Regions from separate parts of the Clostridium fungisolvens genome, predicted to be linked through region 2. Evidence: riboswitches for the same ligand, from Rfam matches in the RefSeq annotation. Region 2 holds a riboswitch; each other region holds the start of a gene.
The links. Region 2 has a riboswitch for lysine ahead of bsdtw1_RS14650 (aspartate kinase). Riboswitches for the same ligand answer to the same signal wherever they lie in the genome.

Region 1 (11,252 bases), 3.1 Mb from region 2:
GATTTTTATATTAGTTGTCCACATTTTTGTATACAAACCTGTGAATAAATGTGGATAAGTAGTGGGAAAACTAATATTTATTGCCATATGCCATAAGAAAATAATATAATTAGGTTAATTATTAGAGTTTAGCATACTCAATTTAATAAATATGCTACAACAAAATAGTATATAAACCTACAAAAACTTACATAAAAGCAATAATTATAAGGGAAGATATAAATTTTATGGTTAAGTATTAACATTGCACACATTTTATGTGGACAATATGTGTGAATAATGTGGATAACTATCTTAAATATATTATGAAGGTGATTAATATGTTAATAGAGAAACCTGTGCTAGAAGCAGTATTCGTTAAAAGGCCAAATAGATTTCAAGGGTATGTAGTACTAGAAGGTAAGGAAATAATGACTCATGTTCCCAATACAGGGAGATGCAAAGAAATCTTGATACCAGGAACAACGGTTATACTTAGAAAGGAGGATTCGCCGGAAAGAAAAACACAATATGATTTAATAGCTGCATACAAAGGGGAAAATCTCATAAGTATAGATTCACATATCCCAAATAAGGTAGTACAAGAGGCACTGATAAATAAAATGATTCCTTCCTTGGAGAAATATAATATAATAATGAGAGAAAAAACTTTTGGAAATAGCAGATTTGATTTTAAACTTAGTGATGATATTGGCTCAGAATATTATTTAGAAGTTAAAGGAGTGACTTTAGAAAAAGATGGAATTGCTAGCTTTCCAGATGCGCCTACTGAAAGAGGGAGAAAGCATTTATTGGAACTTGTAGAGGTTAAAAGACAAGGAAAAGGAGCTGGAGTTATATTTCTTATACAACTAGATGATATAAAAGCATTTACGCCTCATGATGAAACAGATCCTGAATTTGGTGAGGCATTAAGATATGCAGCTAAAAATGGGGTTGATGTCTTTGCATATTGCTCTGAGGTTACTCCAAACAGCATAACTTTGAAAAGGGAAGTTCAAGTGATATTATAGTATATAGAATATATTGTAAGGTAATTTTAGGGGGAATGACATGAAATTCGTATATTGTCCACTTTGTGGGAAGAAGCTTGAAGAAAGACATAGTTGGGATGAGGGGGGAGTACCATATTGTTCAGAGGATGATATGATGTTTTTTGATGTGCCAAGACCTTGTATTGTTGTTGCCATTATAAAGGAGAATAAGATACTGCTACTTAAGCAAAGCTATATATATAAAAATTCAAAAGTACTTGTTTCAGGTTATATCAGCCCCGATGAAAAAGCTGAAGATGCTGTTTATAGAGAGGTAAAAGAAGAAACGGGATTAATAGTAGACAACATAAAATATTTAGGTAGTGATTATGTTAAAGGGAAAGATCTACTCATGCTTACATATATAGCACACTACAAATCAGGAGAAATTATAAAGTCTTCGGAAGTGGAATGGTTAGATTGGAGCAATATTGAAGATGCAATAGGTGAAATGACTGAAGATAAGATAGGAAAAGCAGTAGTTAGGAAGATACTTAATGAATTAAAATAATTATATTTGTTATATTTTGAATAATATTGTCATATGAATTAAAGAAAAATTAATATAAAAAAAATGACAAGAGAAACTTGTTGTATTAAAATATAGTTAATTTTCAAATTATTTTTATTCTTTAGGAAATTGTAATAAGGCAAAATTCGTTTGTATATATATTTTAATTGTAAAAGAGTTTTTGCTTAATTTCTTTGATATTTACAATTTATTAATTATATATTTTTATGGAAGGGAAAGGGGGATATTTAAATGATAGGAAATACAAATAAAGAGCCAAAGTATGTACCTGAGATTAAAGGAGCTCTAAGAAATCACTTAATAGAAATGCCTGCAGTTATAAGGGATGCAAGTGGAATAAAGATATTCGGCAAAAGAATAAAGTCATTAGTATTTACTACTGATGTTGCAATAATAAAAAACACTAATGCTGATGCAATAATTGCAGTATATCCATTTACTCCTCAGCCTATTATTACTGAAGCTTTGATGCTTGCTGCAGACGTTCCAGTTTTTTGTGGAGTAGGAGGAGGTATAACTCAAGGAATGAGAGTTATAAATCTTGCATTGGATGCGGAATTTAAAGGTGCTATGGGAGTTGTAGTAAATGCACCTACTTCAAATGAGATTGTAAGTAAATTGAGAAATACAGTAGATATACCGATAATAGTTACTGTTGTATCTGAAAACGATGATTTTGAAGGTAGAATAGAAGCAGGAGCTAACATATTAAATGTCTCAGGTGGGAAAAATACTGCCGAAATAGTCCGTAATGTAAGAAAGAAGTTTCCAGACTTCCCTATTATCGCTACAGGCGGACCAACAACTGAAAGTATAAAAGAGACGATAATTGCAGGAGCAAACGCTATAACATATACACCTCCTAGTTCTGGTGAGATATTTAGCGAACTTATGGTTAAATACAGAAGTGATAAAGAATAGCGATATATCTATATAGATGATTTCTTAAGCATAATTTAAGAGTGAATCATCCTTGAAATGTAGACTTTGGAAGTACATTCTATATTAATTATTTCTATTTTGTATTGCATATTTATTTTAATATGATATCATAGTAGTTAAATTATAAATAAAATTGAATAATGTCGAGTCGTTAATAATATTAAAGTATTATCCGATTCAACGTATTAAACGAAACCTAGGGTAGAGGTGCTGTTTTTAAAAGTATTTATTTGGAGCTGGCAAGTGTAGATGAATAAAGAAAGGAAAAATAGCCGAAGAAGATAACTTGGCGAAGTTTTTTTCTGGTTATATATATAATATGTATATAACTGTCACTTTAAAGAAAGATAATTATAGTGTTATCTTTCAATTATTAAAGTGGAGAGCTACAAGGGATTAAGAATTGCGATATAGTATTTTCAAAGGCTTTTGATATATTTTAGAGTTATATCATAAGATAAAAATTCATTTCTGCAATTTCACCTTATAGCGAATTCTACCCGTCACAGATATTTTCTGTGACGTTTTTTACTTTTTTAGAGGCTATAAAATTAAGTATCACAGAATCTTAAATGCTTTGGCTAATTTTACATATGCCTGATTGCACTATTTGATGTTGAAGAATATCATAATTTAGGAGTGGCACTTAAATCATAATAAGGTAAAGAGTAAAAGAGATCTTATTAGTTAAAATTGGGGAGGCAATGTTTATGAAATTGTTTGGAAGTATGAATATTGATGAGAATGTATTATCAATCAATGGGGTTAGAGCTACAGAGCTTGCAGAAAAATATTCTACACCGCTGTATGTTTTTGATGAAAATCTTATTAGACAGAATTGTAGAGAATATTACAATGGATTTAATTGTGAAAATAGAAATAATAGAGTTGCGTACGCTGGAAAGGCATTCTTAACTCTTGCAATGTGCAGGATTATAAAAGATGAGAATCTATATTTAGATGTTGTGTCAGGTGGAGAGCTTTTTACAGCATATAAATCTGGATTCCCGTTGGAAAAAGTATATTTCCATGGAAATAACAAGACAATTGACGAAATTGAACTAGGAATCGATCTTGGTGTAGGTACTTTTGTAGCAGATAATGAAATGGAGATAGAACTTATCGACAAGATTGCTAGAAAGCATAATAAGAAGCAACGAATTTATTTAAGAATAACTCCAGGTATAGAAGCTCATACACATGAGTATATCAAGACTGGTCAGCTAGATTCAAAATTTGGCTTTGCATATATAGGCGATAATGTATTAAATGTTGTTAATAAGGTTTTATCATTACAGAATGTAGAACTTTCTGGGTTACATTGTCATATAGGATCTCAAATATTCGATATAACACCTTATGAAGATGCAACTGAGATAATGCTAACAATTATTAAGGATATTTATAATGCCACAGGATATCTAATAAAAGAACTTGATCTTGGAGGTGGTTTCGGAATTTATTATAATTCTGATGATGAACCAAAACCAGCAAGTGAATACTGTGCAGCAATCTTAAGTAAGGCTGATCAAGTTTGTGAAGACTTAGGATTAGATATGCCTATACTTACTATAGAGCCAGGAAGATCTATAGTTGGAAATGCGGGAATTACATTATATAAAGTTGGGTCAATTAAAGAAGTTCCGTCAATAAGAAAGTATATATCTGTAGATGGTGGAATGACTGATAATATTAGACCAGCGTTATATAATGCTGAATACGAATCAATAGTAGCTAATAAAGTCAATTCTGACGAGCTAGAAGACGTAACCGTAGCTGGAAAGTGCTGCGAATCTGGAGATATATTAATAAATAATATAAGATTACCAAAGGTTCAAACTGGTGATTTATTGGCTATAATGTCAACAGGTGCCTATGGTTATTCTATGGCTAATAATTATAATAAGGTTCCTAAGGCAGCTGTTGTTATGATAAAAGATGGTGAAGATAGACTTGTTTGTAAAAGAGAAACTTATGCAGATGTAATTAGCAATGAAATATAGAATTATATTATAAAATTGAATTTTAAATCAAGTTTAAATTTAGTTTTATTAGAAAGTTTATCTGTATAAACTAGTAATTGAAGATTTACACAGAGTGTTGAATATATCGACACTCTGTTGTTTTTTACTTTCAATGAAACATAATATAAGTTAAACAGTAAAATAGAAGAATGTGGCGCCTATATATTATTTTTAAGGCCAAACTATTTACATAAAGGTAGAAAAGGTATATCATATAATTCACCCAATTAAATTTTATACAATGCATTTACAGCAAGTGGAAAAATAACCTTTAAATTATCTATCTACAATAGAAAAAAAAATTTATTATGATATACTTATATAAGGTGTATTTTAATTGTTAAGTAGTTCAGCTAAAGATGTACTACTTCGATCCGAAAGCTATTTTTTAAGCTCTCACGAGTTCTGGTGAGAGAATTTAAAAATAATAAATTTCATTACGGAGTGATGCATACATAATAGAGGAGATAATATGAAATCATCTAAAGAATATATAATAATAGATAGAATAGAAAACAATATTGCCGTTTGTGAGGTAAATGAAGAAATTTTTAAAATTAATGTCAATAATATTGAAGGAGTACCTAAAGAAGGCGATGTATTGGTAAAAAAAGATTCAATTTATTATATAGACAGAGATTTAACAGATAAAAGGAAATCAATTGTAGAAGATTTAATGAAAGGTATGTGGAATGATGGAGAAAAGTAGTAATAGAAATCCTATGGTCAAATTTTTATTAGATTGGGTAGTACCTATTGGTGCAGCTATATTGCTTGCCATGCTTATTAATAAATTTCTTTTATACAAAGTTTCAGTTCCAACAGAATCAATGTATCCAACTATAAAAAAAGGTGATCAAATGTTTGTGACCAAGATTTATAATCCTCAAAATATAAAAAGAGGAGATATATTGGTTTTTTATTCAAATGAGCTTAAAGACTTACTTATAAAAAGAGTAGTTGGGTTGCCTGGAGAAACTGTAGAGATAAAAGATAATGGAGATGTTTATATTGACGGCAAATATCTTCAAGAAGATTATGTAAAGAATCCAGATAGTAAAACAGGAAGTTTTAAGATTCCTGAAGGAAAGTATTTAATGCTCGGAGATAACAGAGCTAATTCTGCAGATGCAAGATATTGGAACAATCCATATATTGATGCTAAGGATATACAAGGAAAAGCAAGAGTTAGGGTTTTCCCATTTGACAGGATTGGGCTACTAAAGTAGTTTATCCAGAGAAAGATAATTTTAAAAATGTAAGTTCAATTATAAAGAGAGCAATTTATATAATATGACAAATGAAAAGAGGTGCAAATATGTTTAAGAATAATAAGAAATGGCAATATGCTATTATATATGGAATAATAGCTTTAGGGTTATTATTTGCTTTTAATTATACTAAAACTGAGATGATGACAGAGAATATTACATATGATGAATTTCAAAGTATGTTAAAAGATAAAAAGGTAGATACTGTAACTATTACAAGTCAAAAGCTAACTATAATACCAAATAAACAAAGCAGTGATTATGGTAAGATACTATATACAGTGAACCTAGGTGATAAAGATCTTGTTAAAAACTTACAAGATTCAGGTGCAAAATATCAAGGAAAGCTCCCAGATGCATTTCCGGTGGCAGATTTAATACTTTATTGGGTTGCACCTATAATATTCTTCTTTATAATAGGCAGATTAATGTTTGGTAAGATGGATAAGAAGATGGGTGGCGGAGTGATGTCTTTTGGCAAGAACACTGCTAAGCTTTATGCTGAAGATGAGACTGGTAAAACTTTTGCAGATGTAGCTGGTCAAGAAGAAGCAAAAGAATCACTGAAAGAAATTGTAGATTTTCTACATGACCCTAAAAAATATCAAGAGATAGGAGCTAAATTACCTAAAGGAGCTCTTTTAGTAGGACCTCCAGGAACAGGTAAGACTCTACTTGCTAAGGCAGTAGCTGGAGAAGCAAAGGTTCCGTTCTTCTCAATGTCTGGATCAGACTTTGTAGAGCTTTTTGTCGGTATGGGTGCTTCAAGGGTAAGAGATCTATTTAGACAGGCTGAAGAAAAAGCTCCATGTATAATATTCATAGATGAAATTGATGCTATCGGTAAGAGCAGAGATGGGGCTATCCAAGGTAATGATGAAAGAGAACAAACTCTAAATCAATTACTTGCTGAAATGGATGGATTCGATTCTTCTAAAGGGGTAGTAATTCTAGGCGCTACTAACAGGCCAGAAATACTTGATAAGGCTTTATTAAGACCTGGAAGATTTGATAGAAGAGTCATAGTTGATAGACCAGACTTAAAAGGTAGAATATCTATACTAAAAGTTCATGCAAAAGATGTTAAAATGAGTGATAATGTAGATATGGAAGCACTAGCAAAGAGTACTCCAGGCGCAGTAGGAGCAGATCTTGCAAACATAGTTAATGAAGCTGCACTTAATGCAGTTAAAAATAATAGAAAATTTGTACTTCAACAGGATTTAGAAGAAGCAGTGGAAGTAATAATAGCAGGTAAGGAAAAGAAGGATAGAATCCTTTCACCTAAAGAAAAAAGAATAGTTGCTTTCCATGAAGTAGGTCATGCACTTGTAGCGGCCTTACTGAAGAATACTGATCCAGTACACAAGATTACAATAGTCCCAAGAACCATGGGAGCATTAGGTTATACTATGCAACTTCCAGAAGAAGAAAAGTATTTGGTTTCTAAAGATGAGATGATTGATGAAATTACAGTTATGCTTGGTGGAAGGGCTGCAGAGGAGATTGAATTTAATATCATATCTACAGGAGCTTCAAACGATATTGAAAGAGCTACACAATCTGCTAGAAGCATGGTCACTATATATGGTATGACTGATAAGTTTGATATGATGGCATTAGAATCTGTAAGTAATAGATATCTAGATGGAAGACCAGTTCAAAATTGTTCTGCTGAAACTGCAGCTCAAATTGATGAAGAAACCTTACAGATAATAAAGAACAGTCATGAAAAGGCAAGAGAAATATTAAGAAATAATAGAGACTTATTAAATGATATTTCAAATGATCTTTTAGATAAAGAAACTTTATCAGGAGAAGAGTTTATGGTATTTGTATATGATAAATATCCAGAACTAAAAGTAGAAAGAGAAAAAAGAGAAGCAGAAAAGAAAGAGTTTGAAAAGCTAGAAAAAGAAAGAAAGAACAAGAAGAATGATGTTCCAGTATATTCAGATCTGGTTTTAGAATCTAGTATAAATGAAGTTACTTCAGAATTAATGATTGATGGTAATAGTGGTACTGTTCAATCTTAATATCTATATATTGTTAAGTTTATTTTAAGATAGAGAAAAAGTTTCCAAAGGGGAACTTTTTCTTCATTAATTTAAGGGAAAGGTGATTTGAATGGAAGATAATAACTCAAGCAGGGAGAAAGAATTACAATTACTATTTGAGGAAGAAAAGTTAAGTGAAACCTTAAAGATAGTAAATGATGAAATTTTAAATTACCTAGAAAAGCGCAAATACATATCAGAATACATAATAGATTACAGAAAGAATGTAATTGAAGAATACAGAGACGATGAAGATAAGGTTACGGAATACTTTGATCATGAAAGATATGTTAAAGAAGAAGCATTTAAAACCATAGACAGAAAACTAAAAGAGCTTACTATATTAAAGGAAAATCCGTACTTCGGAAAAGTAGGCTTTATCGAAGACGAAGATTTATTAGAAAGTTTGTATATTGGAAGATTTGGAGTTACACAGGAAGGTAGATATGAACCTATAATTGTAGACTGGAGAGCTCCAGTAGCAGCACTTTTTTATCATGGAAGTTTAGGGAAAGCTGCCTACAATTCACCTGCTGGGGACATAGAGACTGATATAAAGGAAAGAAGACAGTTTATTATAAAAAAGGGAAAACTTCAAGGAATGTTTGACTCTGAAGTAGATGTTAAAGACGATATATTACAGATGGTTTTAAGCTCTAACTCAAGCGAAAAGCTTAAAGATGTTATAATGACTATTCAAGGCGAACAAGATACAATTATAAGAAGACCTAGAGAAAAAACTGTGGTTGTAAATGGTGTTGCAGGTAGTGGAAAAACTACTATAGCTCTTCATAGGGTAGCATATCTTTTATATAATAACAGAAAGCAACTTGGGGATAAGGTTTTAATATTAGGACCTAATTCTATATTTATGGAATATATATCTACAGTACTTCCTAGCCTTGGAGAAGTTGGGGTTAAGCAAGATACTATAACTAGCTTTATTATAAAACAAATTTCCTTAAATGAAGAGATTATGGAATTTCCTAAGTACATGGAAAAGGTACTATCGGGAGATAAGGAATTTATTGAAGATATTAAACTTAAGAAATCCAAAGTGTTTATTGGCAAGTTAGATGAGCTTATACAGGATATAGAGCAAAGTTATTTTAAAATTAAGCCTGTTAATTACTTTGGAGAAGAGATAGTAGGCGTAGAAGAAATAAAAAATATGTTTGAAAAAGATTATTTATATATGCCTATATTTAGAAGAAGTCAAAAAATTAAAAGAGTTATCATATCTAAAATAAAAGATAAACGTGATGAAAGAATTTGGAAATTAAATAAAGAAACAGAAGAATATAAAAAGAGTCTAAAGCCAGATGATTTATTGATAGAAGAAAATAATATTGAATTCAATAGAAGAATAAAGATCAGAGAGATAGTAAGAGAACTTATGAACTCTAGAGCGGAACTAGAAGAATGGATAGATAATGAATCAATATTAAATATTTATAATAAATTTAATGGATACAAAAAGCTCACATCAGATGATTTAGCACCTATACTATATCTAATGATAAAACTTGATGGTAAGAAAGCTAAATCTGATATTAGACATATAGTTATTGATGAAGCGCAGGACTATAGTGAATTACAATTTAAAGCTATTAAGGAACTAACAGGCTGTAAAAGCATGACTATAGTTGGAGATACAAATCAAAGACTAGTAGATATTGAGCAAGAAGCAGCTATGCTAAGAATTGAAGACATTTATCCAGAAGATGATGTTGAGAATTATGGCCTAAATATAAGCTATAGATCTACTATGGAAATAATGAATTATGCTAACAAGTTCCTAAAGGAAGAAAAAGTCATTCCACTAGTAAGACAAGGAAAAGAAGTAAAATCAGTAGAAATAGCATCTGAAGAGGATTTAATAGATGAAATACTTATGTCTATAGAAGATTTTAAAGACGAGGGGCTAGAAAGTATCGCGATCATAACAAGAAACTCTGAGGATATGAATAAGATATACTCAAAGGTACGTGAATTTGCTCCTGTTATGAAGTTCCATAGTGAAGATGTAATTTATAATGGAGGAACTGTTATTATTCCATCATACTTTGCTAAGGGATTAGAATTTGACGGGGTTATCATAGTAGATTTTAACTATGAAAAAGATAAAGATGAAGACTTAATAAAGTATATAATGAGTACTAGAGCTTTGCATATGCTAAAAGATATAAACGTTAATTTATAATTATAAATAAAAACTTATAATTATATATATATATCATTAATATATTAGTGCATAAAATGTTTTGAATAAACATTTTATGCACTTTTTATTTTAAATATGCTTAATAAATAATAATTAGAATTGTAATGATAAAATATTGAGTAATCAAGAAATACCAACGGATTTATTTATTTTATTCTTTATTTAAACGATGTAATATTTGCATATTTATAAATGTTAAAAAAATATTAAAAAATACTTGCATAAAAATGAATATATAATGTATAATTATACTCAGTTCAAGGAATAATATTTATTTCTAAATGGTAAACTATATTATGTTTAATTATAGAAAGGGGTCTTAAAATGAAAAAAGGTATATTAAAAACAGTTTTAGCTACTGCCTTGGTTGGGATAATGGCATTTAGCGTGGTTGGATGTACAAAGAAAAATGATTCTACAGGAGCGACTACAACTACTAGCGTTGTAGACAAAATTAAAAAGTCAGGTAAGCTTGTATTAGCTACAAGTGCAGACTATCCTCCATATGAATTCCATAAATCAGTTGATGGTAAGGATACAATAGTAGGTTTTGATATCGAAATAGCAAAATCTATAGCTAAAAAGCTTGGTGTTCAGCTTGAAATTAGCGATATGAAGTTTGATGGATTAATAGCAGCTTTAAAAACAAATAAAGCTGATTTAGTAATTGCAGGTATGAATCCAACTGATGAAAGAAAACAAAGTGTGGATTTTTCAAACATATATTATACAGCTACTCAATATGTAGTAGTTAGAGCCGAAGATAAGGCTAAATATACATCCTTAGAATCTCTAGCAGGAAAGGCTATAGGAGTTCAAAAAGGTTCAGTGCAAGAAGGTTTAGGAAAAGATCAAATAAAGGATTCAAAGCTTCAATCAGTAGGAAAAATTCCTGATGTAATACTTAACTTAAAGAATAAGAAGGTTGATGCTGCTATCGTTGAAGGTCCAGTTGCAAAGCTTTATGTAGAAAAGAATAGTGACTTAGCAATAAGTGATGCTAAATTTGATCTAAATCCATCAGAACAAGGTTCAGCAATAGCTGTTGCTAAGGGTTCAGATGACTTATTAAAGCTAATAAACGAAACTTTAGATGAATTAAAGAAAGATAATAAGATAGATCAATTAGTAATAGATGCAAGTAATTCAGTAGAATAATTTTTTGAAA
Region 2 (11,252 bases):
ACACTTCTTTTAGTTTCAAATAAATTACTTTCGAATAATGTTATTACTTGGTCCATATATAAATCCAGATTAGGTATTTGCTCAGGTTGTATTTCATTGTTAAAATGTAAATCTTCAAAGATCATTTTAAGGTTATTTAAATCTAATTCTAAATCCACGTTATTCATATCTTCCTCCCTAGCTCTGAAAAGCAATAAGTAGTTTTTAAAACCACTTATTTTAATATTAATAGAAAATGCTAGATAATACAAGAATTTTATAGTTATAACGAATAAATTTTGTAATTTCATTTATAATAAATATTGCATAAACAATTCACTATGTCGTATACTATAATAAAGAGAACAAGTAGTTATATTAACTACTTCACATAATATTTATAGGAGTTGGTGTTATGATAAAATATATAAGAGAACCAGTTAATAGTTTAACTCACTTTTTTGGTGCTATAGCATCCTTTGTCGGATTAGTTTTTATGATTTTGAAAGTAATTGATGTAAATGACTCTTTACCTTCAAGACTTACGGGAGCCATTATCTTTGGACTATCTTTAATTTTTCTTTATAGTGCAAGTTCCATATATCACTGGTCAAAATCTTCTGCAAATAAACTGCTTATGTTAAGGAAATTTGATCACGCAATGATTTTTGTTCTCATTGCAGGTACTTATACACCTATATGTTTAGGAGTTCTAGACGGATTTTTAGAAGTATTTGTTTTATCTACTGTATGGATTTTAGCAATCGCAGGAATCTTTCTAAAGATATTTTGGTTCGACTGTCCAAGATGGCTATATACAGCGTTTTACATAATAATGGGTTGGTTAGCCTTAACCTTCAGTGCACCTTTATATAGAACACTGTTAATGCCTGGCTTCATTTGGCTCATAATTGGAGGAGTACTATATACCATTGGAGGAATAATTTACGCATTAAAGTCCCCAAATATATCTTCAAAATTTGGATTCCATGAATTATTTCATATATTCGTCTTACTAGGAAGTTTAAGTCACTTTTATCTAATTTATGCTTTTATTTTATAATTTAATGTATCCTTCTAAAAATTAATTTCCTGAAGAATAAAAAACTCACTGAAATGTTTTTCTTCAGTGAGTTTTTTGCGCATCTGCCTTTCCGAATAAATATGAGGAAAATTTGGCAGGCGACATATTCTTCTTTTTTATTCTTTAACATATATTATATTTTAAGTCTGTTACGCATATGTATCCACAGTTTTCATTAAATTATAATTCTATAAAGAATAAAAAAACTCACTGAAGTGCTTTTCTTCAGTGAGTTTTTTAATAATTTATTTTATCAATAATGTTCCGTCGTTAATCTTCCAAGCATTGTCTTCATATACTAGCTCTACATTACAAACATCCGAAACATCTCCATCTACATACTCCACTCTAGCATTAATCTTGCTTGATCCCTGATCACTGCTTATCACCTTCGTGAAATTCTCTCCATTACTTAATCCTTGTCCATAAAGAACATACTTCTTCCCATCGCTCTCTTTAAAAAAGTTTCTAACGTGATTATTAACGAAAGCTTTAGAAAAATATTGATTAAAGGATTTAATTTCATTCTCTACATTCGTATTCTGATCTTTGATAGCTGCATAACTTAGACTATCTATGGTGATGGTTTGATTACTATCTCCTATTCCCATCAGTTTGCTAATCTCAAAGTTCCTTCCTACTATTAGAGTACTTAAGATCTCCTCATCTTTTAAAGATTTTACAATTGCAGTATTATCAGCAGGCTTTTTTGTGTCATTTGAAGCAGTATTATTTTTTAAATCCGTATTTTGCTTAGTTACAACTTGCGAATTATCACTTGTATTTATTTTCTCTTCCTTAACCGCTATCGGCTTTAAATCCTTATCAAACTTATACCAAGTAAGTTTTTTATCATCATTTAGCTGCGGTATTTCCAAGATACCATCTCCATCAATATCCTGTGCATATTTTTTCAAGCCATTTACAGTACTATTTATAAGCCTTTCAATCTTACCTTTATTCATTATATAGACATCAATATTTGAATCTTTAGATACAGCTGAGTTATCTATTAATCCGTAAGTTCCATCATTTATTTTTCCTACTACTAACTCACCTGGAAATGCAGTATTAGAAGGAGCTACACTATCACTTAAGTCTTGATATTTATCTTTCCTATATTCATAGACCTTAACAGGAGATTTCTTCTCTCCCTTGCTATTATAAGGAACAATATATATTTCAGGAATCTTATCATTATCCAAATCACCAAATGCATATCCATCTTTATTCATATCCCCGATGGTTGTCCAAGATTTATCCTTAGCAAACTTTTCTTTTATAAAGTTCAGCATAAGTTCATCTAATTTGCCAAATTCCTTCACATCTCCTCCGGCAGATATAAATTCAGCATATTTTGATACTGATTCCGGATACTTCTTTTCAGAATAAACCTTATTTAATTGATTTAATATATCCTCTTTATTAGTTTTATTGTTATCATTACTCTTACTACATCCGAATAATGACAAACTAATTATTAGAAATAAAGCTACTGTTAGATTTAATTTCTTAGTCATGCTATTCCTCCGTTTTATTATGTTGTTTCATCTTTAAAGCAGAAAAATCCTACAATATTAGGATTTTTGAATAAATATAAGTATGAGTTCACTTAATAATATTCTTACATTTTCAACTATAAAATTATAGCACAGTGAAACATTTCCTTACATCACTATAAAAATTCATTTATGCCCAATTTGGACACTTTTTTATATTTAATTGACATAAGTCTCTTATTTTCATATCCTTATACTAAATACTAATTTTATTTTAGAAAAGAGGGTTGATTATATGGATATTATAAGAAAAGTAATAGAAGAAAACTTAGAAGAAGTAATTAGTATGTGGCATAAGCTTCATGCTACTCCTGAACTTTCATTTGAAGAATATAAAACACAAGAGCTACTTCTTGAGTTTTTAAATTCTATGGGCTATGAGAGTAAGAAGATTGCTAAAACTGGATTAGTTGCGGTACTAGGAGATGATTCCAAAGCAATTGGCATAAGGACAGATATAGATGCTATAAACGTAGCAGGTCCTCGTCACTCCTGCGGACACGATTTTCATATGTCAACAGTGCTAGGCACTGCTCTAGTTTTAAAGAAATTAGGTGTAAAAAAGACAGTTAAATTTTTATTTCAGCCAGCGGAAGAAGCAATTGGTGGAGCAAAAGTTATGATTGAGGAAGGTGTTTTAAAAAATCCTGAAGTAACTGAAATGATTGGCTTTCATGTATGGCCAAAGGTTCCTGTTGGAACTATTGAAGTTTCACCTGGCCCATCTATGGCTTCAGTTGATGATTTTATCATTACTTTTAAAGGAAAAGGTGGCCATGCAGCAATGCCTTATATTTGTATAAATCCATTATATCCAGCAATGGATTTTATAAATACTATGACTATAAAAACAAAAATAGAAAACAATCCATTAAATCCTCACATTCTTACCTTCACTACTTTACAATGTGGTACAGTAGGTAATGTTATAGCCGAGGAAGCAGTAGTAAAAGGAACTGTAAGAACCTTTGATATGGCTTTTAAGAAAAAGCTTCAAAATCAAATTTTAGCCGAAGCTGAAGATATCGGCAAAAAATATAATTGTTCTGTATCATCCCATTATAATGTATATTATCCGCCTGTTATAAGCGATGAAGCTTTGACAGAAAAATTTACTAAGATTAGTAAAAAGGCTCTAGGCGAAAACAATGTTAGGCCATTGGAAAAAACTTTTACAGCAGAGGATTTTTCTTTCTATTGCGAGAAAGTTCCATCAGTACATTTTAGACTTGGTATATCTGATGGTTCTAAAGGTGAATCACCGCTACATTCACCTAATTTTGACGGATCATTCGAAGCATTGTATTATGGTATATATACTCTTGTAAACTATGTTTTAAACGCATAATCAAATTTATTTTTTATTGGGGGGAAAAGTTTTGTTAGGTACTTTAGTAAACTTTGGGGCTATTGTTATTGGAGGCATATTGGGATTACTTCTAAAAGGAGGAATACCCGAACGATTAAGCAAAACTATTATGAACGGTCTTGCTTTGTGTGTTTTGTATATAGGTATATCTGGTACCTTAAAAGGAGATAATCCACTATTAATAATTATTTCAATTGCAGTAGGAGCATTAATTGGTGAGCTCATTGATATTGATAACTTACTAAGCAAATTTGGAGAATTCATTGAAGAAAAATTTAATAAAATGACAAAGAACTCCCCTATTGCTGAAGGATTTGTCACTTCATCATTATTATTTTGCGTTGGAGCTATGGCAATAGTTGGTTCCCTCCAAAGTGGTCTTGAGGGAAATCATACTGTACTATTTAACAAATCCATTCTAGATGGTATTTCATCAATAGTTTTTGCTTCATCACTTGGTATTGGCGTTATATTCTCTGCCTTTGCAGTACTAATATATCAAGGAGCTATAACACTACTTGCTACGCTGATTCAAGGAATCTTAACAACTACAGTAATAAACAGCATGACAGCAGTAGGAAGCTTGCTTATTATTGGTTTAAGCTTTAATATGCTAGGTATTACTAAAATTAAGGTAGCGAACCTACTTCCTGCCATAATAATACCTATGATATATTCCTTTTTTGCATAGTTAAAGACTTTTATTTCTAGCTAATTTAGAGAACAAGCTCTACAGCTTTCTATTAATTCATTTAGAAAGCTGTAGAGCTCAACATAAAAAAGTCAGCTTACAAGTATTCTGTAAGCTGACTTTTTATTACAAGTTAAAATGCTTAGCTGCTGTTTCAATAGCTTTAATCTTATGCTCTTGTTTTATGGCACAGGTAATTCTGATTTCAGATGTTGTAATCATCTTAACTTCTATATTTGCATCAGAAAACACCTTGAATAGTCTTGCCGCAACCCCAGTAGTATTTTTCATTCCTAACCCTACTAGTGAAAACTTTGTTATATCTTCATCTATTAGTATATTGTCCTTATTTGAAAAATCAGTTAATATTTCCATGCACTCATTTATTTCATTCTTAGGTATTGTGAATGATACATTCACTAAATTCTCCATAGGCGCTGTCTGAGAAATCATATCTATATTAATTTTTCTATTTGCAATTGCCTCAAATAAATCTGATAAAATATTTATATTAGAAGATAAATTTTGTACTGTTACGGAAACATCCTCATCGCTAGTTGCAAGACCTGTTACTGGTTTACTCTCTAAATTCATATCCTTTACCCCCTTAATTACTGTTCCTTTAATATCACTACAACTAAGTCCTACATATATAGGAATATCATATTTTTGTGCGAGTTCTACACTTCTAGAGTGCATTACCTGAGCTCCGAGACTGGCAAGCTCAAGCATCTCTTCATAATCTATAAAATCAAGTTTCTTAGCTTCCTTAAACTTTCTTGGATCGCAGCTATATATACCATCTACATCAGTATATATTTCACATTCTCCTTTAAGCTTTACCGCCAGTGCCACTGCAGAAGTGTCAGAGCCACCTCTTCCAAGGGTTGTAATGTCCCCAATTTCATTTACTCCTTGAAATCCTGCAACAATAACGATCTTTCCTTCGTTAAGACTACTTTTTATCTTCTTTACGTCAATATCATCAATTAGAGACTTTCCATAAATACCTGAAGTCTTTATTCCGATTTGATATGCTGTATAGCTTATAGCATCATACCCTTTATTCTTTAGCGCCATTGCTAAAAGTGAAGCCGATATAATTTCACCTGTAGAAATTAACGCATCCATCTCTCTCTTATCAGGATTTTCGCTAACTGACATTGCAAGATTGATTAGGTCATCAGTTGTATCCCCCATAGCTGATACAACCGCAACTACGTTATTTCCTTTATTTTTCTTTTTTATAAGCGTATCTGCTACTTTTTGTATTTTTTCAGCTGTAGCCACTGAACTTCCACCATATTTTTGTACTACTGTCTTCAACTAGAAGCCCCCTTTTCCCTTATAACGAAATTTGCTAATACAACTTTCATTAGTAACCTTTTTTCAATATACCTTTTCTAAATCTATGTTAAGATAATTGAGCAGATAATATGCTTTATTTTCCACAGATTTAGATAAAAAACTTAAAGTAAATTCTCGGAACATAGTAAAAAATAAAAAAATAAATGCAGCCAAGGTACACCTTAGCTGCATAAAAATACAAAAATATTAAATACGCATCTCGTGTCACCTTGTAGCTCTCCACTTATAAATTTAAGTGACAACTATACATATCTTATACGTATAGCCAGAGAATATATTCGCAGTACATTCTCTTCGGCTGTTGTTCCTTTCTTCATGAATCATCACTTGCCAGCTACTCATGAGTACTTTTAACATCCAGCACCTCTACCCTAGGTTTCTTTAGATAATATTAAGTTCACTTTATGCTAACATATTATCAATAACTTTTCAATACCTAAATTAAACATATTAAAATATTTTTCTCATTAAATATATTTCTATGTTTTGTATATAAAAAGAATATTTATTCATTTTTATTTATAAACTTCAAACTTATCTGTTAAATCTTAAAGCAACCCGTTTATACACTACCACTTAATGGTTAATTTACAAAAGATTTAGATTGCATTTTTCACTTACTCCTATTTATAATAATTATTAATTGATGATAATTATAAGTAGACCACTTAATTCAAACAAAGTGCTAAACAGCATCAAACATTTTAATAGCTTACTAAGGAGAATATATATATGAACAATTCTTTTAACCATATTATAAGCATTGCACCCATGGTGGATAGGACCGATAGGCATTTTAGGTACTTTGCTAGACTGTTAACTAAAAACACCTTATTATATACTGAAATGATTACAGCTCAGGCAATAATAAATGGGGATAGAAAAAAGCTTTTAGATTTTTCTCCTATTGAAAACCCAATAGCACTCCAAATAGCAGGATCTAATCCTGAAGAGTTGTATAAGGCAGTAAAAATAGCTGAAGAATGGAATTACGATGAGATAAACTTAAATGCAGGCTGCCCTTCAGATAGAGTTTCAGGAAATATGATGGGTGCATCATTAATGGCTTATCCTGAATTAATAGCTGAAATGATTTCTTCAATGAAGAGTGCAACTAAAAAGCCTGTTACAGTAAAACATAGAATAGGAATTAGCAGTTCTAAAGTTACTTCTTCATTTATGCCTTACGGATCGTTTCATGATTTCGAGCATCTTTCAGACTTTATGAGCATAATAAATAAGGCAGCTCCTGATAGAAATATAATACATGCTAGAATTGCTATTTTAGAAGGATTAAGCCCTAAAGAAAATAGAGATATTCCCCCTCTAAACTACGACATGGTATATGCTATAAAAAAAGAGTTTACGAATTCTATTATTGAGATAAATGGAGGAATCAAAACCTTAGACGATATACATGAGCATTTAACACATGTAGATAGTGTCATGATTGGGAGAGAAGCATATTCAAATCCTGCTTTTATGGCTAGATTTGATTCATTATACAACTGCCAAACCTTAACCTCATTAACTAGAAGGGACGTCATTGAAGGTTTTCTCCCTTATATTGAAAATTTAGAAAACAAGGGGGAGAATGCACACCTGGCATTATCACATACTATCGGCCTATTTCAAAATCAGCCCGGAAGCTCTTTGTGGAAGAGATTGATTTCAACACCTTCTAAAGGCACTAAAAGTACTATACTAAGAGATGCCTTAGATTCTTTACCTCATGATGTACTTGATAAAAAAATATAATTTTACAATTCTAAATTTGCTTATACAGCAAAAAGAGTTTGAGAAATCTCAAACTCTTTTAATAATTATCTTACTTTGTTTTAGGTGTATATTTGTGGTGAAGTAAATGATGTGCTCTTCCTTCGCCTGGAGTTCCCATGTAAGTTTCGTACATCTTTAATAATGCAACATTTTCATGAGACTTTCTCTTCTTCATACCCTTATCTTCATTATAAAGCACAGATGCTCTTACAGCCTTTATGTCAACAGTCTCTAATGTAGCTGAGCTAACATGAGGTTGTCCACCACCGTTTACACAACCACCTTCACAAGCCATAACTTCTATGAAGTGATATTCTTTTTCTTTCATTCTGTCAGACTTCATAAATTCGAATAAGTTAGCAGCTCCATTGATTACAGCAACATTGTAGTTGTTTCCGCCAATTTCAACTGTAGCTTCTTTTATTCCCTGTAAACCTCTTACCATTTCGTAATCAACATTTTCAAGATCTTTCTTTTCAACAAAGTCCTTAGCAGTTCTTAATGCTGCTTCCATAACTCCGCCTGTTGCTCCGAATATAGTACCAGCACCAGTGTATTCTCCCATAGCTGGATCAGCTATACCATCTTCAAGTGCTGCGAAATTCATCTTAACTTCTTTTATCATCTTAGCAATTTCTCTTACAGTTAAAACTGCATCAATTTGTCTAAGACCGTTGATTTCCATTTCTGGTCTATCAGCTTCAGCTTTCTTTGATGTACATGGCATAACAGTTACAGTAAATACATTCTTAGGATCTAAGCCTGCTATTTCTGGATAGTATGTCTTAGTTGCTGTACCAAAGATTTGTTGTGGTGACTTAGCTGATGAAAGATTTCCAAGCATATCTGGGAAATAGTTCTCAACTTGTCTAACCCAACCTGGGCAGCAAGAAGTAAACATTGGGAATGGACCGTTAGCTTCTATTCTTTGAATTAATTCTGTAGCTTCTTCCATGATTGTCATGTCAGCTCCAAAGTTTATATCAAATACTTTGTCAAAACCTAAGTTTCTTAAAGCTGTATAAGCTTTTCCTGTTACATCTACTCCAAATCCCATATTAAATAATTCACCTAAAGAAGTTCTTACAGATGGAGCCATAGCAACTATAACGTGCTTTTCTGGATCAGCTAAAGCTTCTTTAACTCTATCAATATGAAGTTTCTCTGATAATGCATCTACTGGGCAAGCTATAATACATTGTCCACATAATAAGCAATTAGTGTCATCAAAGCATTTACCGCTTTCATTTCCTATAACCTTTTGTCCATCTTTTTCAACAAACTGTATTGAGCTTGTTCCAGTCTTCTTCTCACACTTAGCAACACATCTACCGCAAAGTACACATTTAGTTCTATCAATTACAAGTGAAGCACTTCTATCATCAACGTATTCTGACTTATCAGCCACTACGAATGGTTTAGATGCTTTTGCTTTAGTCTTAATTACTAACTTTAAGAATTCACAGTTTTCTCTTCTCTTACAAGGTCCACATTTGAATTCATGTCTATCAAGCATAGTTGATACTCTTTCTTTTATGTGGTTTTGAACTCTTTCAGAATTAGTTGTTATAACCATTCCGTCTTCTACATATGTATTACAAGAAGTTGCTAGTTCATCTCTTCCTTCGATTTCAACTACACATACTCCACAATTACCAACATCGTTACAATCTTTTAAAAAGCAAAGTGTTGATACATCTATTCCGTTATCTCTAGCAAGTTTTAGGATTGTCATATCTTCATTTACTTGTACAGCATTACCGTTTAATATTATATTTTTCATTCTTTCACCTCTGATTAAAATATCATTTCAATAAATGCGACTTAAGTAAGGTTTTACCTTACATCTTGTACTTCTTATAATCAAAATCATAATGTGCATTTATATTTTAGCAGATTGTTAAAGAAAATCCTATGTAATATTTAAAATTAAATTTATTTTTTTCTCATAAAAACGTTTACAAATGTGCTATTACGAAAAATTTTTATTTTTATCAAAAAAACCTATGATTTTTTGATAATTTAATTAGTCTGAAAATTGGAAAATTAACGTAATGACTTCACTTAGTTAAAGTTTAGCATTATTGTCGGGATTGTCAACAATAAACTTTGTTATTTTTTTAACTCACTTTGCATATATTTTTCATTATCTTAAGGCAATCCCCTTAACTTTTGTTTTAAATTAAATTTCATAATATATAAAAATGTACCAGTTCGCTCCTGACTCTATTTTTAAATCACCTCACATTTTTTGTTGGAATGATTCAAAATAAAGTTTTGTTACGAAGTGGCACATTTTTAGATAAAACACTTCATATTTGAATCTATCAAAATAAGGATTCGTAGATTTATCGCAATCTTTATTTTGAGTTTAAGTACTAAAGCGTTTCACCTTTATTAATTTCATTTAAATTAATTTATATTTATCTAAGCGGATTCTCAGTGTAATAAGCTAGACCTACTGTTGCTGGACCTACATGCAATCCTATCACTGGTCCTATATCACATAACTGTACTTTTGTTTTTACTATTTCTTCTATAGTTTTTGCTAGTTCTTTTCCTTCTACTTCCGAATTTATGTGATGCACAACTACTTCACCTAAGTTATTTCTATCTATATCTTTTCTAAAAGCTTCAACAATTGTGTCTATAGCTCTCTTCTTTGTCCTTACTTTTGCAAATATTGAAGTTTTTCCATTCTCAACAGTAAGTATAGGATGTATCTTCAAAAATGCACCTATTAATGCAGAAGCACCACCTATTCTACCGCCTTTTTTTAGGTATTCTAATGTATTAGGGACAAATAAAAATCTGCTTCTGAGTTTCATGTTCTCTACTGCAGCTACTATCTCCTCCATTGATTTTCCTTCATAAGAAGCCTTTGCTGCTGCAAGTACTGCATATCCCATCTGCATGCAATTTGACTCAGAATCCAGGATCTCTATTTTAGCATCAGGGTATTTGTCCAATATCATTTCTTTCACAAGATTTGCACTTGAATATGTACCACTCATTTCAGATGATAAAAACACCCCTACTATTGAGTTTTTCTTCAAAACTTCTTTTTCAAAAATTTTATAAAGATCTTCCAACCCTGGTTGAGAAGATGTTGGTATTTCATTAGATATTAATATTTCTTCGTAAAAAGCTGTCCTATCCATAGTTGTTTCATTATAACTTTGTCCTTGAAATATTACATTTAATGAACATACAGAAATATCATACTTTTTAATTAAGTCCTCCGGTATATATGATGTACTGTCTGTTATTATTTTTATACTCAAGATGATTACCCCCAGTAAGATTCTTTGTCTAAAATTATACTCTTTTATATAAATTAATACAAATAATTCCTATCACTATATAATTTATAAATGCTTGTAAAAGATAACTTCTACAAGCATTTATAAAATCTTATATTAA
Region 3 (11,252 bases), 1.8 Mb from region 2:
TATGAGCAGTTTCTCTTTGTCTATCTGCTGAAAGAAGTTTTGATCCTACTTCTGTCATATTTCTATTCATATCCCACTTTACATAACTAATAGGAGCACTGCTTAATACCTGTGAAATGGCTTTTGCAATATAGTCACAAACGTCCTCTCTTGATAAATCTAATATTAATTGAGTTCTTGCAGTAGAACGAGTCCTTTCAGGTACATGTAAACACCAATCTGGGTGAGCTCTATATAAATCACTGTCAGGTGAAACCATTTCTGGTTCAAACCACAGCCCAAATTTCATATTTAAATCATTTATTCTATCTCCTAAACTTTTCAGCCCATCAGGCAATTTATTCTTATCTACTACCCAATCACCTAAAGAGCAATCATCACTATTCCTTTTTCCGAACCATCCATCATCCAGTACAAAAAGTTCAATACCAAGCTTCTTTGCCTCTTTTGCTATATTTATGAGCTTTTCTGCATCGAAATCAAAATAGGTTGCTTCCCAATTATTTATTAATATTGGTCTTGTCTTATCTCTATATCTTCCTCTGCAGAGTCTTGTCCTGTATAACTTATGATAAGTTCTAGACATTGCGCCAAGCCCCTCAGATGAATATACCATTACTACCTCAGGTGTTTGAAAATCTTGTCCTGGTTCTAATAACCATGAGAAGTCAAATGGATTTATACCTAATGAAACTCTTGTGGATTTATACATATTTATTTCAGCCTGAGCCAAGAAATTGCCACTGTACACCAAACTCAAGCCATAAGCCTCACCTTTTTCTTCTGTGCAATCTTGGCTTATTATTGCAATAAATGGATTATGCTCATGACTACTTGCTCCTCTTCTACTTTCAATTGTGTGCATACCTGGAGTTAGCTTTTCTCTTATAATATGCCTTTCTCTAGCCCAGGATCCATTTAGATGTAAGAAATCAAAATCATCTCTCATAAAATCTAAACTCATACTTAATCCACGTAGGAGCTTTAAGTTACAATTCCCTTCATTTACAAATCGCGCACTTCTTGTGATAACATTATATTTTTCAAACACAGTATATAATAGATGTACTCTTAAACCAATCAAGCTGTCAATCAATACTATTTCTAAAGTTTCTGCTTCATCTTCAGCTTCAACATAAGTTGCTGGTAAACCATTAAGTTTTGGTTTACCTTTAGAAATTGTATATGATTCATACCTTAAATCAGTTATAGTTGAACCGTTTTCTAGCTGAAGTTGATAAGCAGGAGTACGAAAATCTGTATTTCCATAGGCTGGATACTCTTGAGGAAGTGTATCCAATGAGAATATCTTATCTTTATCATCTGGATTAGCTGAAAAAGAAGTTCTTCCTCTATAAACTAACATATCTTTTTCATTTACATTTCTGATTTTTTTCCCCCAATATAGGTGAGCAAGATATCCATCTTTTACAATTTGCATAATATAACTTGTATCCTTAGCTTGTAAGTGAAAAACTTTATTATCTTCATTAAATGTAATTCCCATAATCCATCAACCCTTTCATAAAAAGCTTAAAACACATGATTTATTTACACTATATTCAGTTTAACTTTATGTAATATATTTTACCAAACGCTAAATAAAACTTATACAATGATATATGATGAATTATTTTTACAAATTTATATATAATTACAGTACATTTTGAAACTCATACATCCCTATATATTGACTAATATAAAAAATCGATTAAGCTAAGTATATACAAATTTATTCCATTAACCGAAACTTTTTACAGATATCAATCGTTTATATATTGAAAGGGGGTTAAGGTATGCATACTATATCCCAATATGATAGTGACTACTATTGCAAAAAAATAGAAACTCATGGAAATACAGTTTATAAAATATGTAGATTATATTTGAAGGAAAATGCAGATATTGAAGATGTATTTCAAAAAGTATTTTTAAAACTTATTGAGAAAAAACCCTACTTTAAAAATCAAGAACATGAACGCGCTTGGTTTATTAAAGTTACTGCAAATACTTGCAAAGATTTTTTAAAAAGCTATTGGAACAAAAATACTGTTTCTATTAATGACATTGATTCTGTTACTGAAGGCATTGAGCTTAGCGAAGTATTTGAGGCTGTATTTAGTTTAGAACATAAATATAAGATAGTAATTTACATGTATTATTATGAAGGTTATTCTATCTCGGAAATATCTAATATATTAAAAGTTAATGAAGCTACGATTCGTACTCAACTCAAGAGAGCTCGTGAAAAGCTTAAAAACAAATTAGAGAGGGATGAGTTTTATGAGTAAGAAATTTAAAAAAGATCTAGACAATATACAACTGAATGATAAGTTAAAGAATAAAACTATGGATATGATAAAACAGACCTTAGACAAAGAGCATACTTCAAGAAATTTATTCTCCAGAAAAACTTTTTTTATTTTTGCTTTTACTTCTTTTGTCCTAATAATATTTATTGTTGGTATTACTGTTATTAAGGGGCCTTTTAATAATTCAGTAAAAGCAAAAGATTTAATGCAAGGTATTGGTTCTGAAAACATAACCTTAAAAGATAATCTTTCTAAGGAGTTTTTAGATTCAACTTCAGAATTTTCTATATCAATGTTTAAAGAACTTACGAAACAAAAAAATGCTGTTTATTCTCCTACATCTTTGTATCTAGCCTTAGGAAGTGTTTTAAACGGAGCTGACGGGAATACAAAGGATGAGCTTTTAAAAGCACTTTCAAAATATGGCTTAAGTAGTGATGAGCTAAATATATATTATAAAACCTTAGTTTCACGACTTCCTAGTAAGAAAAATAAGACCACCTTAAGTATTTCAAATTCCATATGGTTTGATAATGGCTTCGATGTAAATAAAGATTTCCTAAATATCAACAAGAACTTTTATAACACAGATGCATATGAGTTAAATCTGCAAGCTGAAAATGCAAAGAATCATATAAATGCTTGGGGTAAAAAGGTAACAAATAATAAAATCGGTAACATAATTGAAAGAATAGATAAAGACGATGTAATGATAATATTATCCAGTATCTACTTTAACGCCAATTGGCAAAAGCCTTTCCCTAAAAATAATACTCATAAATCAAACTTTACCACAAGTGATCACGTAAGTATTACTACTGATTTTATGAGTCAAGAGGATAACATTAAAAGTTTATCTAATAGTTCGGAGCAAATAATATCTCTCCCGTATGCTAATGGAAATCTAAGCTTCATAGCAATGATGCCAAATGAACAGACTAATATAAGAGATTATATTTCAAGTCTTAATAAAGATAGTTTTGCTAACAAGATAAGCTCATTAACATCCCAAGAACTTTATGTCTCACTTCCAAAGTTTGAAATACAATTTGGTAAATCAATTAAAAACGAATTATCAGCATTAGGTATAAAAGAGCTTTTTGATCCAACCCAAGCAAATCTCAATAAAATATCAACTAATAAAGATAGTCTATTTGTTAGTGAAATTGCACAAAACACTTATTTAAGAGTAGATGAAAATGGTACAGAAGCTTCATCTATTACCAAAGTTGATATATCAAAACAAGCTTTGACTACCTTCATCAATTTTAATCGTCCCTTTGTTTATGCCGTAATCGATAATGATACAAAATTACCTCTATTTATTGGGCTAATGGATACTCCCAATAAATAGCTTTCAAGACTGAAGAAGGAGTTTATGTGATTATTTAAAATCTTCACATAAGCTTCTTTTTTATATTTGCTAAACTTATTTATAACAACTCTTAAGCTTTTTAACCAGAGGTATATCCGCAGGTGCAAAATTGAATTTGTCTATCTCCTGAATAGTCACCCATTTTATTAAACTATGAACTGAGAGCTTTATCTCCCCACTTATAAATTGGGCGAAATATGCAAGAAGTTTTATCTGTCCATGGGAATAATCATATATGCTTTCACCTAAGAAATCACCCACTTCAATCTCAATATCAAGCTCTTCTTTTATTTCTCGCTTTAAGCACTGCTCCTCTGTCTCACCTATTTCTATCTTCCCTCCGGGGAATTCCCACATTCCTTCTTCTTTTTCATCTTTTCCCCTTTGAGCTATCAAAATCAAATTATCCTTTACGATAATAGCTGCAGTCACTTCTTTCATATGATAACTTCCTTTCAATATCAGTTTTATATATTCTAATATAATATTAAAATTACATAAATAAAAGAGCAGTAAATATTTTAATTTACTGCTCTTTAAAAGGCTTAAATTTTATTATTTTAATGTACGCTTTAAGAACTCTCTAGTACGCTCTTGAGTTGGATTCTTAAATATTTGCTCTGGAGTTCCTTCTTCTGCAATAACTCCTTTATCCATAAACACTACGCGATCAGATACTTCTTCAGCAAAGCCCATTTCATGAGTTACTATAAGCATTGTTAGTCCACTTTCAGCAAGTTCCTTCATAACCTTAAGAACTTCTCCTACCATTTCTGGATCAAGTGCTGAAGTTGGTTCATCAAATAACATTACATCTGGTTCCATTGAAAGTGCTCTAGCTATAGCTACACGCTGCCTTTGTCCACCTGATAATTGCTTTGGTTTAGCATTAATATATTGTTCCATGCCTACAACCTTCAAATACTTTCTTGCAACTTCCTCTGCTTCGGCCTTTGAACGTTTTAGCACCTTTACTTGTCCAACAACACAATTGCTTAAAACATTGTGATTATTGAAAAGATTAAATGATTGGAATACCATACCTAGTTTTGTACGATAAGCATAAATATCGTGTTTATCATCGAGGATGTTTTCACCTTTATATATGATTTCTCCACCAGTTGGCTTTTCAAGTAGATTAACACAACGTAGAAGGGTAGATTTTCCTGATCCTGATGATCCTATTATACATACAACTTCTCCCTTTTTTACTGAAAAGTCTATGTCCTTAAGCACTTCATGAGTTCCAAAAGATTTACTTAAATGTTTAATATCAATTACATTTTCCATACTATTCCCTCCTTCGTTTAATACATATTAACTTCTTTATTTTTTCTAGCTATATCTTCAGGTGTTTCTACCTGCATTTGATTTGCATACATAATGTAGTTATCTGGTCCATCTAATTTTCTTTCAATTAATCTCAATATTCTTGTTACTGTAAAAGTCATTATAAAATAAAGTATACATGCAACAAAGAATGATTCAAAGTATCTAAAATTATTTCCGGCAACAGATTTTGTTTGGAAGTATAATTCAGTTACTGAAATTACGTTAAGTACCGAAGTATCCTTTATGTTGATTACGAACTCATTACCTGTTGCTGGTAATATATTACGTATAGCTTGTGGTAATATAACATTAGTCATAACTTGAAAATGCTTCATTCCTATAGCATCTGCTGCTTCAAATTGTCCTTTATCTATCGAAACAATACCACCACGAATAATTTCTGACATATAAGCACCAGTGTTTATAGATACTATAAGTACTGCTGCAAAAAGTCTATCCATATTCAAATTAAATGCCAAAGCTGTACCATAGTAAATTACCATAGCCTGTACGATCATCGGAGTTCCACGGAATACTTCTATATAAACAAATAATAGTGCATTTACGAGCTTAAGGAAATATCTTTTAATACCCTTCTCAGGCATTGGTACAGTTCTTATAACTCCTACTAATAAACCTATTACAAACCCTATAATAGTACCAGTCAGTGCAACTAACAGAGTAGTGCCAGCTCCTCTAAGGAACATCTGCCAGTTTTCTGAAACAATTTTTACAACCCAATCAAAACTCATTTTTTTCCTCCTTCAATAATGAAACCGAATGTGGTACAGATATACTGCTTCATAGTTAACAACACTTTTCAAGTCTTTTCCTCACAACTTAGGAATGTTCTAAAAAGTTTAAAAAGAAGCGGCACATCCTTAAATACATTCGGTTTCTAATAAAAAACTGTTTTTATAACCTTCATTGACGATTTTTTTCAAAGCTATCTTCCAAATCTTATATTTGGTAGCTCTAGCATACTTGTAACATTACTATTTTGCTGCTGGTTGATTTTTTATAGCTGTATCCATTATTGTCTTTCTTTGTTCTTCTGAGATACCTGCTAATGTTTTATTAATCTTTGAAGTTAAATCACTACCCTTTGCAACACCTACAGCTATTGCTGTATCATCATCAGATGTAGTAAATCCAGTTTTGAATTCAACCATTTTGTACTTTGAATTTGCAGTTTCAGCACTTACGCCTTCTGGACGTTCTGAAACATAACCATCAATTATACCTGATTCAAGGGCAACTCTCATTGCTGGGAAGTTATCCATAGCTGGTTGTTTTTGAACACCTTGAATTTGATCTATTACTGAATAGTGGAATGTATTTAATTGAGCAGTTACTTTTGCTCCTTTGAAATCTTGTATTGATGTAGCATTTTCATACTTACCACCCTTTTTAACTACCATAACTAAGTTTGATTTGTAGTAGTTATCAGAAAAATCTATAGTCTTCTTACGTTCTGCAGTAGGTGACATACCTGCTATGATTGCATCAATTTTACCTGAAGTTAATGCTGGTACAAGACCATCCCATTCAGTTTTTACTACAACTAAATCCTTACCTAAATCTTTAGCTATCTTTTTAGCTATTTCTATATCGTATCCACCTGCATACTCTGAGCTTCCATCTATTTTTACTGCTCCATTTGAATCATCTTTTTGAGTCCAGTTAAATGGTGCATATCCAGCTTCAAGACCTATCTTAAAAGTTCCGTTAGAAGCTGAACTCTTGTCAGCATTTGCCTTTGTTCCACAACCTGCTAAAAGTACTGTAGCTGATATTGTCATTGCTATTAATAACGCTAATTTCTTTTTCATGTTTAATTATCCCCTTTTTATTAAATTTAAATTTGTATTATGCTACTTGTCCTATTTTTAAGACATTGTTTAATTCATTAATAAGTTCTCATTACATACAACCTTTTAGACTTATAAAGTTATTAAGCTCAATAATATGTAGATTCATCCATATATTGCAATTCTTACATATCTGATTGTAATAAAAAAAGACCTGAGATGAGCTCAGGTCCTAATACACAAAATTAGCCTAATACCCCTTCTTTTTCCCAAATGAGATAGCACAACTCAATAAACCGGGATGTTTATTGAGACAGTCCTGCAGTTCTTAACTGCAGACCCAGCAAATAATACTGAGAAGTATTATAAACTTCGGCGACATTTCCTTCTTCTTAGAATCATAGTACTCTCAAACTCCTCTAAGAACTATTAAACACCGCGCCTCTACCTCACTAAGTTAAAGTGAGGCCTTATTAAATTATATAAACAGTGTACAACAGGACACCATATATGTCAATATAGATTTGTTCATTATTAATTAACAATTTTTGATATTCAGCACCACTATATACACGTTTTATTAGAGTTCTCCAAAAACAAATCATGTAAATTTAAAAATTAGTTACGATTCAAAGTAATTCATCTTCACTAATTCCAAAATCAATATTATACAAATCCACCATTAACTCTAAGAGTCTGCCCTGTAACCCATTGAGCCTTATCACTTACTAAAAATTCAATAACATTTGCTATATCTTCAGTTTCACCAAGTCGTCCAAAAGCATTAGCCTTTTTCATTGCATCTATTTGCTGTTCTGTTTTTCCTACATTAAATAGATCGGTATTAACAGGCCCAGGTGCAACTGTATTTATTGTTATTCCCTTAGCTCCAAATTCTTTAGCCAATTGGCGAGTTATCTGCTCAACCGCGCCTTTTGTAGCTGCATACACACTATAGGTTGGAAGCATACTTCCTACTACAGATGTTGAGAAATTGACTATCCTACCGTTATTCTCCATTAACTTCATTGCCTGCTGACATGCAAAGTAAGTTCCCTTTACATTTATATCAAAGAGCCTATCAAAGTCTGCTTCTGTAACATCAGAAAGTAATTTATATAGTATTACCCCAGCATTATTGATTAATATATCTACTTTTCCAAAAGCTTCAATGGTCTCTGTAAACAAGTTTTCTACATCACTTACTTTGCTTATATCAGCTTGTATTTCAATAGCTTCTCCACCATTCTTTTTAATTTCATTTACCACCTCAGCTGCTTTTTCAGGACTATTTGAATAATTAACTACTACCTTAGCTCCTGCCCCAGCTAATTGTTTTGCAATAGAACTACCTATACCTCTTGATGCCCCAGTAATAATTGCTACTTTTCCATTTAATTCTTTCATCATATATCCATCCTTTCTTGCATTAATTTATTCTGCCCAAAATCACGTTAATTCTTTGCATGTTTCATCTATAGCTACATCTGAGTTTAGACACTATAATTTCTTAACTTAATTGTAATATATGAGAAGCCTTCGCAGGTAGCCTATTTACGTTTAATCATTGCCTAATCCTCCAAAAAGAACTATAATCTTTACATAATCTAAAGGAGAGTTCACTATGGAGAATGAAAAGCTAAACAAATTAAATGAATTGTTTGAAGATAAACTAAAACAATTAGCTAATCTCATAGAACGTTTTACTGATAAAGAAGGACTTCAATCTTCCTCAATACCGTCACTAGACTTTATCCGTTCCACGGAGAAATCAGAACTTTTACATTCGATTTATACACCGTCCTTATGTGTGATAGTACAAGGGGCAAAAATGGTTATACTAGGTTCTGAAGGTTATAGATATGATAAAAATTCCTATTTAGTTGCTTCTGTCCACTTGCCTATTACTGGTCAGATCATTGAAGCTTCATCTGATGCCCCATATTTAAGCTTAAGACTTGGCTTTAGTAGTGATCAAATTCTTGATATAATAAAGGAAACTAAACAAGCAACTATGACAAAACAGAATCCCCCTCGTGGACTGATTGTAAATAAGACTAGTCTATCCTTACTAGATGCTCTTCTAAGACTTGTTAGTCTATTAGAAACACCAGCAGATATTCCAGTTCTTGCCCCTTTATTTATTAGAGAAATTCTTTATAGAATTTTACAAGATGATCAGGGGGATGTGGTAAAACAATTTGCTATGATTGGAAGCCATGCTCAAGCAATTTCAAGTGCTATAAACTTAATTAACAAAGATTTTTCAAAATCCTTGAGTATTGAGGAACTGGCAAAAACTATAAATATGAGTCCATCATCATTGCATCATCATTTTAAAAAAGTTACTGCAATGAGCCCTCTTCAATATCAAAAACAAGTCAGATTACAAGAAGCGCGAAGGTTATTGCTTTCAGAAACCTTAGAAGCTGCAGATGCAGCATTTCAAGTAGGTTATGAAAGTCCTTCCCAATTTAGTCGTGAATACTCAAGAATGTTTGGACTCCCACCTATAAGCGATATAAAGAGATTAAAAAATTCTATATATGTAAATTTCTAATGATATTTATCGTAACCAATATTAATAATAAAAACACCTTGTATAATAGTTTTTCTATCCTACAAGGTGTTTTTCAATTACTTATTATTTTTAATCTAGACAATATCATCTTTTAAGTCTGACACTATTTTTATTTTTTATATAAGCATATATTTAAAATCTCACACAATTTAGTTCGTAGATTCAAAGCTCTCCGCTCTAATGAATACACGCTATCTTCTTTATATATTTTTGTCTTCAATATGCTTCTTTATCATATTAATCAAATCTTCAACTTCAAATCCACTTTTTTCACTAACAAGTGCTATTGTTGCCTTTGATGACATAGCTTTAAACAATATTGGATTTTTTAACTTTTCAAATTTAGGTGATAGTTCAATTAAGAATTCTCTTATAGACGGATATTTTTTAGCAATATCTCCTATTAATGTTCCTTCATTAATATCTAATTCTTTTATATCGTAACTCATAATGTACCATCCTTTCATAAAACATACATCGTTATATAATAACTTATTATATCCATAGTAACATTTATAAAAATTGTTTTCTGTGATTTAAGTTACAGTTTTATGATTTTATTTAAACCTCTTTCTTTTTTCCAACTGCAGCAAGGTATATCACAAATTCTTCTCCGTCTAATTGCAGAAGATTATCTATAGCATTTTACTCGTCTCTTCCAAACAACAACTATTATTATGAATAAAAGCACCATCCTAAGTTGGATAATGCTTTTTTTATACATCTAAATTTATCTATATTTTATTACTTTCTCACTGCATTTGGATTCTTTTCATCAAACTTCATAATTGAGCTCATCTTAATTGCATCTTTGTACTCTTTTTCTTTTCCATCTATTGTATATCTTATCTTAACTGTCATTTTAGAATCTTTAGATATTTTAACATCTTCAATAACATTAAAAGTATCTGTAACACTCTCATTATATTTCTTAAATATGTCTCCATAAACAAAGCCTATAACACTTTTCCCTGCTACTTCAACATCAACATTCAAAGAGTCTACTTTACTTCCTTCCTTTGTAAGCTTCAGTATATATCCATCTTGAACATATAACTTATCCTCAAATGATACTAATGTAAGATTATTAATTCTTATGTCATCAGCTATTATGTCAGTTTTATAGACTACAATTGAACTACTTTTAAAAAGTTTTATCCCAAGTAAAATTGTTAATATTAATATAATAATGACTAATAGACCTATAACATCTCTTTTTTTCATAATACCCATCCATCATTAAATTTAACAACTAAAATATGATTCATTATTACTTACTTATTGTCTTAAACTCCGTAATTTTAATCTTCATAAATCAGTTATCCTCAAAATCATTATACCATTACACTTGCTTATTTTGTATATATTTTACATTTAATAAGATAGTCTTTTGAATGTTTTTAATATTTTAACTATGGATTCATAAGATTATATCTATTATAAATCTTTCACAAGCCATAAAATTGCCTTTATAAATCTTTCAGTTATTTCTGTAAAATGTCCTCCATTATTCCACTCTAATTTAACATTCTCTTCACTGCTAAGTTGCTTTTGTAGCATTTCGAATGCTTTTTCAGTACAAACTCCTACATTAGCCATACGTGGGTTTCTGCTTTTACTTTCTTTTATTCCAAGAGATAAATAAACTTTAGCATCTTTATTATAAGGATTATTTAAACTCATATATTCTATCCACTCTTCATACCATAATGATCCTGAAAGGCTTCCTACTTTACCGAAACATGCACAACTATAAAGTGCATATAAAGATAAAAGACCTCCAAGAGAATATCCAAGTAATACATTGTTTTTGTAATCAGACTTAGTTCTGTAGTTAGTAT

Region 1: it holds a riboswitch for lysine, as region 2 does, so the genes downstream of both, lysA (diaminopimelate decarboxylase) here and bsdtw1_RS14650 (aspartate kinase) in region 2, are expected to answer to the same signal.
Region 3: it holds a riboswitch for lysine, as region 2 does, so the genes downstream of both, bsdtw1_RS06275 (transporter substrate-binding domain-containing protein) here and bsdtw1_RS14650 (aspartate kinase) in region 2, are expected to answer to the same signal.

The regions. Positions count from the first base shown of each region.
Region 1 covers NZ_BLZR01000001.1:221,617-232,868, forward strand. Annotated here, with positions in the region: gene sfsA (DNA/RNA nuclease SfsA) at 321-1,013, shown strand; gene bsdtw1_RS00905 (NAD(+) diphosphatase) at 1,054-1,545, shown strand; gene bsdtw1_RS00910 (beta/alpha barrel domain-containing protein) at 1,798-2,487, shown strand; lysine riboswitch at 2,703-2,905, shown strand; gene lysA (diaminopimelate decarboxylase) at 3,219-4,511, shown strand; gene bsdtw1_RS00920 (DUF3006 domain-containing protein) at 5,005-5,241, shown strand; gene lepB (signal peptidase I) at 5,228-5,761, shown strand; gene ftsH (ATP-dependent zinc metalloprotease FtsH) at 5,851-7,839, shown strand; gene bsdtw1_RS00935 (HelD family protein) at 7,931-10,063, shown strand; gene bsdtw1_RS00940 (ABC transporter substrate-binding protein) at 10,409-11,242, shown strand.
Region 2 covers NZ_BLZR01000001.1:3,306,246-3,317,497, forward strand. Annotated here, with positions in the region: gene bsdtw1_RS14625 (DUF1836 domain-containing protein) at 1-167, opposite strand, end outside; gene trhA (PAQR family membrane homeostasis protein TrhA) at 395-1,042, shown strand; gene bsdtw1_RS14635 (DL-endopeptidase inhibitor IseA family protein) at 1,309-2,583, opposite strand; gene bsdtw1_RS14640 (M20 metallopeptidase family protein) at 2,858-3,970, shown strand; gene bsdtw1_RS14645 (DUF554 domain-containing protein) at 4,002-4,682, shown strand; gene bsdtw1_RS14650 (aspartate kinase) at 4,809-6,008, opposite strand; lysine riboswitch at 6,255-6,427, opposite strand; gene dusA (tRNA dihydrouridine(20/20a) synthase DusA) at 6,783-7,808, shown strand; gene bsdtw1_RS14660 (ferredoxin hydrogenase) at 7,879-9,612, opposite strand; gene bsdtw1_RS14665 (DegV family protein) at 10,253-11,113, opposite strand; gene bsdtw1_RS14670 (VIT and vWA domain-containing protein) at 11,244-11,252, opposite strand, start outside.
Region 3 covers NZ_BLZR01000001.1:1,530,091-1,541,342, reverse strand. Annotated here, with positions in the region: gene bsdtw1_RS06305 (alpha-galactosidase) at 1-1,507, opposite strand, end outside; gene bsdtw1_RS06300 (RNA polymerase sigma factor) at 1,797-2,291, shown strand; gene bsdtw1_RS06295 (serpin family protein) at 2,284-3,666, shown strand; gene bsdtw1_RS06290 ((deoxy)nucleoside triphosphate pyrophosphohydrolase) at 3,742-4,128, opposite strand; gene bsdtw1_RS06285 (amino acid ABC transporter ATP-binding protein) at 4,243-4,977, opposite strand; gene bsdtw1_RS06280 (amino acid ABC transporter permease) at 4,995-5,771, opposite strand; gene bsdtw1_RS06275 (transporter substrate-binding domain-containing protein) at 6,015-6,851, opposite strand; lysine riboswitch at 7,102-7,285, opposite strand; gene bsdtw1_RS06270 (SDR family oxidoreductase) at 7,497-8,240, opposite strand; gene bsdtw1_RS06265 (AraC family transcriptional regulator) at 8,455-9,390, shown strand; gene bsdtw1_RS06260 (DUF1858 domain-containing protein) at 9,612-9,860, opposite strand; gene bsdtw1_RS06255 (hypothetical protein) at 10,156-10,635, opposite strand; gene bsdtw1_RS06250 (alpha/beta hydrolase) at 10,849-11,252, opposite strand, start outside.